3 regions of the Streptomyces sp. NPDC001843 genome follow, and region 2 is predicted to be linked to each of the others. Evidence: riboswitches for the same ligand, from Rfam matches in the RefSeq annotation. Region 2 holds a riboswitch; each other region holds the start of a gene.
The links. Region 2 has a riboswitch for thiamine pyrophosphate ahead of thiC (phosphomethylpyrimidine synthase ThiC). Riboswitches for the same ligand answer to the same signal wherever they lie in the genome.
Positions count from the first base shown of each region.

Region 1 (3,334 bases), on a different contig from region 2:
GTCGTACAGACCGGCTGCGCGAAGCGCGATCTGTCCGGTCTCTTCGTGGATGTCGAGCAGGCCGCCCTGTGCACGGCTCGTCGCCGAAGCCTCACCCTCGTAGATCGTCGCGGCGACACCGTGAGCCTGAAGCACCCGGGCGAGCGTCAGCCCGCCCAGTCCCGCTCCGACGATGGCGATGGTCTTCTGCATGGTGCGCTCCTCTGTAGCGCCGACACGCGTCGGCGATGGACAGCGCCGTGAGCGGACGGGATGTCCGGTCTCGGCAGGAGACGCTCACCGATCAGAACCATCTGCATCGATGTATGTGCGATGCCCGGCGGGTGGACCCGCGAGACGTCGTTTTTCGCGACCCTGCGACTATAGCCCGGCATCCACCTCGCAGCGGTCGGGGCCGGGTCCGGGCCGTCCGAAGCCGACCAACGCTGACAGACAGCACCCACGGGTGACCGCCCCCACCCCGCTCCGGCCTGGGGGCCCGGAGTTGATCTGCCACACTGGAAGGGTTATGCCTGCACCCGGAGAACTCACTTTCGTCGCCCCGCGCGGAGCCAAGAAGCCGCCGCGGCATCTCGCCGACCTCACGCCCGCCGAGCGCAAGGACGTGGTGGCCGAGATCGGGGAGAAGCCGTTTCGTGCCAAGCAGCTCTCACAGCACTACTTCGCGCGGTACGCGCACGACCCGGAGCAGTGGACCGACATCCCCGCCGGGGCGCGCGGCAAGCTGCGGGAGGCGCTGCTGCCGGAGTTGATGACGGTGGTGAGGCATCTGTCGACCGACCAGGGGACCACCCGCAAGACGCTGTGGCGGCTGTTCGACGGGACGCTCGTCGAGTCGGTGCTGATGCGGTACCCGGACCGGGTGACGATGTGCATCAGCTCGCAGGCGGGGTGCGGGATGAACTGCCCGTTCTGCGCGACCGGGCAGGCGGGGCTCGACCGGAACCTGTCCACCGCCGAGATCGTCCACCAGATCGTCGACGGGATGCGCGCGCTCAGGGACGGCGAGGTCCCCGGTGGTCCGGCGCGGCTGTCCAACATCGTCTTCATGGGGATGGGGGAGCCGCTGGCCAACTACAAGCGGGTCGTCGGCGCCATCCGGGCCCTCACCGACCCCGCGCCGGACGGGCTGGGGCTGTCCCAGCGCGGCATCACCGTGTCCACCGTCGGGCTCGTCCCGGCGATCCACCGGTTCGCCGACGAGGGCTTCAAGTGCCGCCTCGCGATCTCGCTGCACGCGCCCGACGACGAACTGCGCGACACCCTCGTTCCCGTGAACACGCGCTGGAAGGTGCGCGAGGTGCTCGACGCCGGGTTCGAGTACGTCGAGAAGTCCGGGCGCCGGCTGTCCATCGAGTACGCGCTGATCCGGGACATCAACGACCAGGCCTGGCGCGGCGACCGCCTCGGGCGGCTGCTCAAGGGCAGGCCCGTGCACGTCAACCTCATCCCGCTGAACCCCACGCCCGGCTCGAAGTGGACCGCCTCCCGGCCGGAGGACGAGAAGGCGTTCGTGGAGGCCATTGCCGCGCATGGTGTGCCCGTCACCATCCGGGACACCCGTGGGCAGGAGATCGACGGGGCCTGTGGTCAGCTGGCGGCCACGGAGCGATAGGATCTGGCCACATCACATCTTCATATTCCGACAGGGGAGCGCCACAGCGCTGAGAGTGCGGCAGACGGGCCGCAGACCCTCTGAACCTCGCCCAGGTCATTCTGGGTAGGAAGTTCGGTCACCCACTCAAGCTGTTGTGCCCTGCCCGGACGTTCCGGGCGGGGCAGCGTTCTTCCTGGCCAACCCCAGGAGGACATCCAGTGCACCACAAGACGTTCGTGGCCGCGGCCGTCGGGCTCGGCCTCGTCGGGCTGTCCGCTCTGACGGGGTGCGGGGCGTCCGGCACCAAGGGGTCGACGGACTCCAAGACCGTCACCCTCGTCAGCCACGACTCGTGGGCCGTGTCCAAGAGCGTGCTCGCGGACTTCGAGAAGAAGTCCGGGTACAAGGTCAAGGTCCTCAAGAGCGGCGACGCCGGCCAGGCCGTCAACAAGGCCATCCTCACCAAGGACAACCCGCAGGGAGACGTCCTCTTCGGCGTTGACAACACCCTGCTCTCACGGGCCCTCGACAACGGGCTGTTCCAGTCCTACCGGGCCAAGGGCCTGGACACGGTGGGCGCCGGATATCAGCTCGACAAGGGCAAGGACCGGGTCACGCCGGTCGACTACGGCGACATCTGCGTCAACTACGACAAGGCGTACTTCGCCCGGCACAAGCTGGCCCCGCCCCGGTCCTTCGCCGACCTGGCCAAGCCCGAGTACAAGAACCTCCTCGTCACCGAGAACGCCGCCACCTCCTCACCCGGCCTCGGGTTCCTGCTCGGCAGCGCCGCGCAGTTCGGCGACCAGGGCTGGCCGGACTACTGGAAGAAGCTCAAGGCCAACGGCGTCAAGGTCGTCGACGGCTGGGAGCAGGCCTACTACCAGGAGTTCTCCGGCTCCTCCGAAGGGAAGAAGGCCGGCGGCGACAGGCCGCTCGTCGTGTCGTACGCCTCCTCCCCGCCCGCCGAGGTGATCTACGCCAAGAAGCGGCCCAGCACCGCCCCGACCGGTGTGTCGACGGGCACCTGCTTCCGGCAGATCGAGTTCGCGGGGCTGCTGAGCAACGCGAAGAACACCAAGGGCGGCAAGGCGTTCATCGACTTCCTGCTCTCCAAGGAATTCCAGCAGGACATGCCGCTGAACATGTTCGTCTACCCGGTCGTCAGGGGCGCCGCCGTGCCCGCCGAGTTCACCAAGTACGGACCGGCCGCCGCCGATCCGGAGACCATGGCCCCCGGCAAGATCTCCGCCAACCGTGACCAGTGGGTCAAGTCGTGGACGTCACTCGTACTGCGGTAACACCGCGCAGGGGCGCGCGCGGGAACGCGGTGCGGCTCGGCCTCATGGCCGTGCCCGTCGCGTTCTTCGCCGTGTTCTTCGCCTGGCCCGTGGCCGCGATCGTCGCGCGCGGGCTGAAAGTGGACGGCGCCTGGCGGTTCGGGCGGATCGCGGACGTGGTCACCCAGCCCGACATCCGCCATGTGCTGTGGTTCACCGTCTGGCAGGCGCTCGCCTCCACCGCGCTCACCCTGCTGCTCGCGCTGCCCGCCGCCTACGTCTTCGCCCGTCTCGACTTCCCCGGCAGGCAGGTGCTGCGGGCCGTGGTCACGGTGCCGTTCGTGCTGCCGACCGTCGTGGCCGGAGCCGCCTTCCTGGCGCTCGTCGGACACGGCGGGCTGCTCGACGACCTGTGGGGCGTACGGCTGGACACCACCGTGTGGGCGATCCTGCTGGC
Region 1 covers NZ_JBIATQ010000016.1:89,555-92,888, forward strand. Annotated here, with positions in the region: gene ACFYZQ_RS33140 (FAD-dependent oxidoreductase) at 1-192, opposite strand, end outside; gene rlmN (23S rRNA (adenine(2503)-C(2))-methyltransferase RlmN) at 509-1,615, shown strand; TPP riboswitch at 1,638-1,745, shown strand; gene ACFYZQ_RS33150 (thiamine ABC transporter substrate binding subunit) at 1,816-2,898, shown strand; gene ACFYZQ_RS33155 (ABC transporter permease) at 2,943-3,334, shown strand, end outside.
Region 1: another riboswitch for thiamine pyrophosphate. It lies ahead of ACFYZQ_RS33150 (thiamine ABC transporter substrate binding subunit); the one in region 2 lies ahead of thiC (phosphomethylpyrimidine synthase ThiC).

Region 2 (3,334 bases):
CGTGGGCGGCGATCTTGTAGGTGATGACGCCGGTCTTGACGTCGTCACGGTTGGGCAGGCCCAGGTGCTCCTTGGGCGTGACATAGCAGAGCATCGCCGTGCCCCACCAGGCGATCATCGCGGCACCGATGCCGGAGGTGATGTGGTCGTACGCCGGTGCGACGTCCGTGGTCAGCGGGCCGAGCGTATAGAACGGAGCTTCATCGCAGATCTCCTGCTGAAGGTCGATGTTCTCCTTGATCTTGTGCATCGGGACGTGGCCCGGGCCCTCGATCATGGTCTGTACGTGGAAACGCTTGGCAACCCGGTTGAGTTCCCCGAGAGTTCGCAGTTCCGCGAACTGCGCCTCGTCGTTGGCGTCCGCGATCGATCCGGGCCGGAGGCCGTCGCCCAGCGAGTACGTGACGTCGTAGGCGGCGAGGATCTCGCAGAGCTCCTCGAAGTTCTCGTACAGGAACGACTCCTTGTGGTGCGCCAGGCACCACGCCGCCATGATCGAGCCGCCGCGCGAGACGATCCCGGTCTTGCGGTTCGCGGTCAGCGGCACGTATGCCAGGCGCACACCGGCGTGGACGGTCATGTAGTCCACGCCCTGCTCGGCCTGCTCGATGACCGTGTCCTTGTAGATCTCCCAGGTCAGTTCCTCGGCGCGGCCGTCGACCTTCTCCAGCGCCTGGTAGAGCGGCACCGTGCCGATCGGAACGGGGGAGTTGCGCAGCACCCATTCGCGCGTGGTGTGGATGTTGCGGCCGGTGGACAGGTCCATGACCGTGTCGGCGCCCCAGCGGGTCGCCCAGGTCATCTTCTCGACCTCCTCCTCGATGGAGGAGGTCACCGCCGAGTTGCCGATGTTGGCGTTGACCTTCACCAGGAACCGCTTGCCGATGATCATCGGCTCGATCTCCGGGTGGTTGACGTTGGCCGGCAGCACGGCCCGGCCCGCCGCGATCTCCTCGCGGACGACCTCTGGGGAAACGTTCTCCCTCAGGGCCACGAACTCCATCTCGGGTGTGATCTCGCCACGACGGGCGTAGGCGAGCTGCGTGACCGCCTTGCTGTCGCGCCCCCTGCGCGGCTGACGGGGTCGTCCGGGGAAGACCGCGTCGAGGTTGCGCAGGCCGCCCCGTGGCGAGGTGTGCTTGATCCCGTCGTCCTCGGGGCGGGCCGGCCGGCCCGCGTACTCCTCGGTGTCGCCACGCGCGATGATCCAGTTCTCCCGCAGCGGCGGCAGGCCCCTGCGGACGTCGGTTTCGACGAGTGGATCGGTGTACGGGCCGGAGGTGTCGTACAACGTGACCGACTGCCCGTTGGTGAGGTGCACCTGACGGCCCGGCACGCGCAGGTCGGGGCGTGATCCCTCGACATACCCCTTGTGCCAGCCGATGGACTTCCCGGCCTCCTGGCCGTCGGAGATCTGCGTGGAGGCAGGCGTGCGTACGTCCTTGTTGGTCATGAGACCTACTCCCTACGCCGGCATTACCCGGTAACAGGTTCGGCGGTCGACGCAGCGGTTTCCGTCGGTCGGTGCTTCTTGTGAGACATCACTCGACTGAATGACGTTCCACGTGAAACATCGCAAAGACAGAGGTCAGCGCCCTCTCAGCCCGTTGCTCCGAGCTCCCGCGTGTGCAAAGGTGCCTCCACGCTAGCGTCATGTGTGGCGCGGTGAACAGTGCGCCTTGTGCCCTTCTTGCAATGATCGGGCGGTGACCACGACACACGAGCCTCAGCATCCGCCGGGGCACACGCACACGACCGGTGAGGGACACGGGCACTCACACAGTCACAGCCATGGACCGGCCGCACCCGTCTCGAAGCATCTGCGCAAGGTCATCGCCGCCGTCCTGATCCCGTTCACCGTGGCGGTCGTGGTCGGGCTCGTGGTTCTGTGGCCCGGCGGTGCCCCGCCCCACAAGCGGACCGGGGTCGGATTCGACCGGCAGACCCAGCAGGCCACGGTCACCAGGGTCATCGAGGTCAGCTGCAACTCGGTGAACGCCTCCGGCGGCAGCGCGGCCGGAGACACCTCGACGGGCGGGGGCGGTTCGGCGCAGCAGGAGGGGAGCAGTACCTGCAAGAAGGCGACGGTCCGGGTCGACACCGGCAAGGACAAGGGCCGCACGTTCATCGAGATCGTGCAGCCGGACCAGTCGCGGCAGTTGCACGAGGGCGAGAAGGTCGTGGCCGCCTATGAGCCCTCGGCGCCGAAGGACCTGCAGTACTCGGTCACCGACGTCAACCGGCGCATGCCGATGGCGCTGCTGGCGGGGATCTTCGCACTCGCCGTCGTGGTCGTCGGGCGGATGCGCGGTGTCATGGCACTGATCGCGCTGGCCATCAGCTTCCTGGTCCTCGACTTCTTCATCGTGCCCGCGATCCTGCAGGGGTCGGATCCGCTGACCGTGGCGGTGGTCGGCTCCAGCGCCATCATGCTGATCGCGCTGTACATGTGCCACGGCCTCTCCGCCCGGACCTCCGTGGCGGTCCTCGGCACGTTGATCTCGCTGTCGCTGATCGGCGTTCTCGGCAAGCTCTTCATCGGCTGGGCCGCGCTGACCGGCAACACCGATGACAGCACCGGCCTCATCCACGGCCTCTATCCGTCGATCGACATGAGCGGTCTGCTGCTCGCCGGTGTCATCATCGGCTCACTTGGTGTGCTGGACGACGTGACGGTCACGCAGACCTCGGCCGTGTGGGAGCTGCACGAGGCGAATCCGTCGATGGGGTGGCGTGGACTGTACCGTGCGGGCATCCGCATCGGCCGCGACCACATCGCGTCCGTGGTCAACACGCTCGTGCTTGCCTACGCGGGTGCCGCGCTGCCGCTGCTGCTGCTGTTCTCCATCGCGCAGAGCAGCGTGGGCACGGTCGCCAACAGTGAGCTGGTGGCGGAGGAGATCGTGCGCACGCTGGTGGGCTCGATCGGCCTCGTGGCTTCCGTGCCGGTCACCACCGCCCTCGCGGCGCTGGTGGTGGCGGCAGACCGCCCGGTGCAGGGGACTGCGGCGGCCGCCGCGGCCCCGTCGGCTCCGGTGCGCGGCGGCCGGGGCCGACGCCGGAAGCGGTGAGCTCAACTGGCCGGCCTGGTACGGAGAAGCGTTACTGCTCCGTGCCGACGTGGGGCGCCGGAGGACCTGGCGCTCTGGCCGTAACGCTTCATCCGGCGCTCTGCTCCTCGGCGAGGATACGGTCCAGGGCTTCGTCGAGGTGGGCGTCGAAGTCGGCGAGCGCTCCCTCCTGGCCCAGCGGCACCAGCTTGTCCGTACGGTCGAGGAAGGCCACCAGCGGGGGCGTGGAGGAGCGGAACAGGGCCTGGTCGGCGCCGACCTGA
Region 2 covers NZ_JBIATQ010000003.1:560,074-563,407, reverse strand. Annotated here, with positions in the region: gene thiC (phosphomethylpyrimidine synthase ThiC) at 1-1,453, opposite strand, end outside; TPP riboswitch at 1,446-1,634, opposite strand; gene ACFYZQ_RS11080 (YibE/F family protein) at 1,707-3,071, shown strand; gene ACFYZQ_RS11075 (SsgA family sporulation/cell division regulator) at 3,160-3,334, opposite strand, start outside.

Region 3 (3,334 bases), on a different contig from region 2:
TGTACGGCAGCACCGTGAACCCGTCGTCGACCAGCGTCTCCGCCGCGTCCAGCAGCTCCACCGGATCCGGCAGCAGCGTGCGCTCGTCGGCGATGACCTCCAGCTTCACCAGTGAGGTGCCCAGCGCTTCCCGGGCCAGCCGGGCGGTGAGCACGGCCTCCCCGGCGGTGAAGCACCCCGCGGTGTTCGGCAGTACCCGGATACCGAGCCGCTCCAGCACTGACAGCACCGACCCGTGCACGCCAGGATCCACCCGCCGCATCGCCACGGTCGTCAGCTCCGTGCCGGAGGCGACCAGCGCCCGCTCCAGTACCTCGAGGCTGGGCGCACCGCCCGTACCCATGATCAGACGGGACGTGAAGGACGTACCGTCGATGACGAAGGGGTCGTCTGCCATGGTCAGCCTCCCTGCACGGCGGTCAGGACTTCGACGCGGTCGCCCTCGGCCAGGGCCGTGGCCGGCCACTGCGCGCGCGGGACGACGGTCTCGTTGAGCGCGGCGGCCACTCCGCGCGGCGCCGCCGTGAGGGACTTCACGAGGGTGTCGAGAGCGGTACCCGGGGCGACCTCCCGGCGCTCCCCGTTGACGGAGATGTTCATACGGGCTGCTCCATGAGTGCCGTGCTGAAGCGCTTCGGGGTGAACGGGCGTGCCTCCTCGGGCAGTTCGCCGGTGGTCAGGGCCTGTGCCAGGGCGTCGCCGGTGACCGGGGTGAGCAGCACGCCGTTGCGGTGGTGCCCGGTTGCCAGCAGCAGCCCGTCCAGACCGGTCGGGCCGAGCAACGGCGCGTTGTCGGGGGAGCCGGGACGCAGCCCGGCCCGGGTCTCGGTGAGCGGCAGTTCGGTGATGCCGGGCACCAACTCGTGCGCGTCGCGCAGCAACTGGTACACCCCGCCGGCGGTCACCGTCGTGTCCCAGCCCACTTCCTCGCTGGTGGCCCCGACGACCAGCTCGCCGTTCTCCCGGGGCACCAGGTACACATGGCTGCCGCGCACCACGGCCCGTACGGTCCGGTTCAGGAACGGCGCGTACCGCTCGGGCACGGTCAGCCGTACCACCTGCCCCTTCACCGGCCGTACCGGCGGCAGCAGGTCACCCGGCAGGCCCGCGAGCCGCCCGCTCAGGCTGCCCGCCGCGAGCACCACCTGGCCCGCGCCCAGCGCGTCGCCGTCCGCGGTGGTGACACCGGCCGCCCGGTCCCGTACGACGTCGAAGCGCTCGGCCCACGCCCGGTGGAAGACCACCCCGGCCCGCTCGCACGCGGCGACCAGCGCGGCCGCCAGCCGGCGCGGGTCGATCTGGTGGTCGCGGTCCACCCGCAGCCCGCCGCGCACGCCCGGCGCGAGCAACGGCTCCAGGCGCCGGCACTCCCGACCGGACAGCCACTCCGACTCCAGTCCCGAGCGGTGCTGCAGGGCGTGCAGTTCGCGCAGGTGGGCGCGGTCGTCGGCGTCCAGCGCGACGGCGAGCGTGCCGCACCTGCGGTAGCCGAGGTCCAGGCCGGTGAGGTCGGTCAGCTCGGCCGCGAAGTCCGGGTAGCGGCGGGCCGAGGCCAGGTTCAGGCCGAGCAGTGTGTGCTCGCCGTGGTGCAGTTCCGTGACGGCGGCCAGCATCCCCGCCGCCACCTGCGCGGCCCCTCCGCCCGGCTCCGGGTCCACCACGGCCGTGGCCAGCCCGCGTTGCGCGGCGCGCCAGGCCGTGACCAGCCCGATGATCCCGCCCCCGATGACGAGGACGTCCGATGTACGTGACGACATGGGCGTCGAGCCCCTCCCTTCGCCGGCATGACCCGGATCAGGTTCGTACGGTCGGAGGCCGCCAGCCTCCCTCTCAGCCCGGTGCGTCCGGGCTCCCGCGAGTGCTTTACGGTGGCCACCCTAGCCCTCAGGGCACCGGACTCGTAAGGAGGCCTCAGCTCATGGCCCGTTCGCTCGACGGCCTCGTCCTCGCGCCCGTCGCCGACCAGGCCCCCGGCCAGGTGGGCACGCGCACCCGCTTCTCCTACCACGAGAAGGACGGCGAGATCTGGGCCGAGTACGCGGGTGGGGACGTCGTACGCGGGTACCTGGTGGGCACGCGCGAGGGCGACCGGCTGGACTTCCGGTACGTGCAACTCAAACGGGACGGAACAACCTCCTCCGGGCGCTGCGCGTCGACCGTGGCCGAGTTGCCCGACGGACGGGTGCGGCTGGAGGAGGCCTGGGCGTGGGAATCGCAGTCGGGAGCCGGGACGAGCGTTGTGGAGCAGGTCACTGAGCACGCCCCCTGACTGACGCACAGTCAGTTGACTATGGTGATCGAGTGAGCGAGCAGACGCGGGAGACGCGGGAACAGGGCACGTCACAGACGCGGCGAGTGGTCGTGGTCGGAGCGGGCATGGCCGGCGTGCAGACCGCGGTCGCCCTGCGCGAACAGGGCCTGAAGGGCACCGTGACGCTGATCGGCGCCGAACCCCACCAGCCCTACGACCGGCCCCCGCTGTCCAAGGCCGTGCTGCTCGGCAAGGCCGAGGGTTCCGCCTTCGACGTGGACTTCGAGGCGCTCGGCATCGAACTCCGGCTCGGCCGCGAGGCCTTGGGCGTGCGCCCCGCGGACCACGAGCTGGACACCGAGGCCGGGCCCGTGCCGTACGACGTCCTGGTGCTGGCCACCGGCGCCGAACCGATCCGGCTGCCCGGCGCGGAGGGCGTGCCCGGCGTGCACCTCCTGCGCACCCTCGACGACGCCGAGCGGCTGCGGCCGGTGCTCGCCCGGCAGCACGACATCGTGGTCGTCGGCGCCGGCTGGATCGGTGCCGAGTTCGCCACGGCGGCCCGTGAGGCGGGGTGCGCGGTGACGGTCGTGGAGGCGGCGGACCGCCCGCTCGCCGGCGCGCTCCCGGCCGAGGTGGCCGCGCCGATGGCGTCCTGGTACGCCGACAGCGGCGCGGTGCTGCGCACGCACGCGCGCGTGGAGCGCGTCGAGCCGGGCGCGGTGGTGCTCGACGACGGCTCGCGGCTGCCCGCGGGCGCCGTCGTCGTCGGCATCGGTGCCCGTCCCGCCACGGCGTGGCTGGCCGGCTCCGGCATCGAGCTCGGCACGCACCACGAGGTGGTGACCGACGAACACCTGCGAACCTCGGCCCCCGACGTGTACGCGGTCGGCGACTGCGCCTCCTTCCCCTCCCGCCGGTACGGGGAGCGGCTGCTCGTCCACCACTGGGACAACGCCCTCCAGGGCCCCCGCACGGTCGCCGCGAACATCATCGGTGAGACCCCCGCGGCCTACGACCCCGTGCCCTACTTCTGGTCCGAGCAGTTCGGCCGCTTCGTCCAGTACGCCGGTCACCACGGCG
Region 3 covers NZ_JBIATQ010000001.1:301,572-304,905, reverse strand. Annotated here, with positions in the region: gene ACFYZQ_RS01400 (thiazole synthase) at 1-397, opposite strand, end outside; gene thiS (sulfur carrier protein ThiS) at 400-600, opposite strand; gene thiO (glycine oxidase ThiO) at 597-1,757, opposite strand; TPP riboswitch at 1,755-1,866, opposite strand; gene ACFYZQ_RS01385 (hypothetical protein) at 1,919-2,269, shown strand; gene ACFYZQ_RS01380 (NAD(P)/FAD-dependent oxidoreductase) at 2,356-3,334, shown strand, end outside.
Region 3: another riboswitch for thiamine pyrophosphate. It lies ahead of thiO (glycine oxidase ThiO); the one in region 2 lies ahead of thiC (phosphomethylpyrimidine synthase ThiC).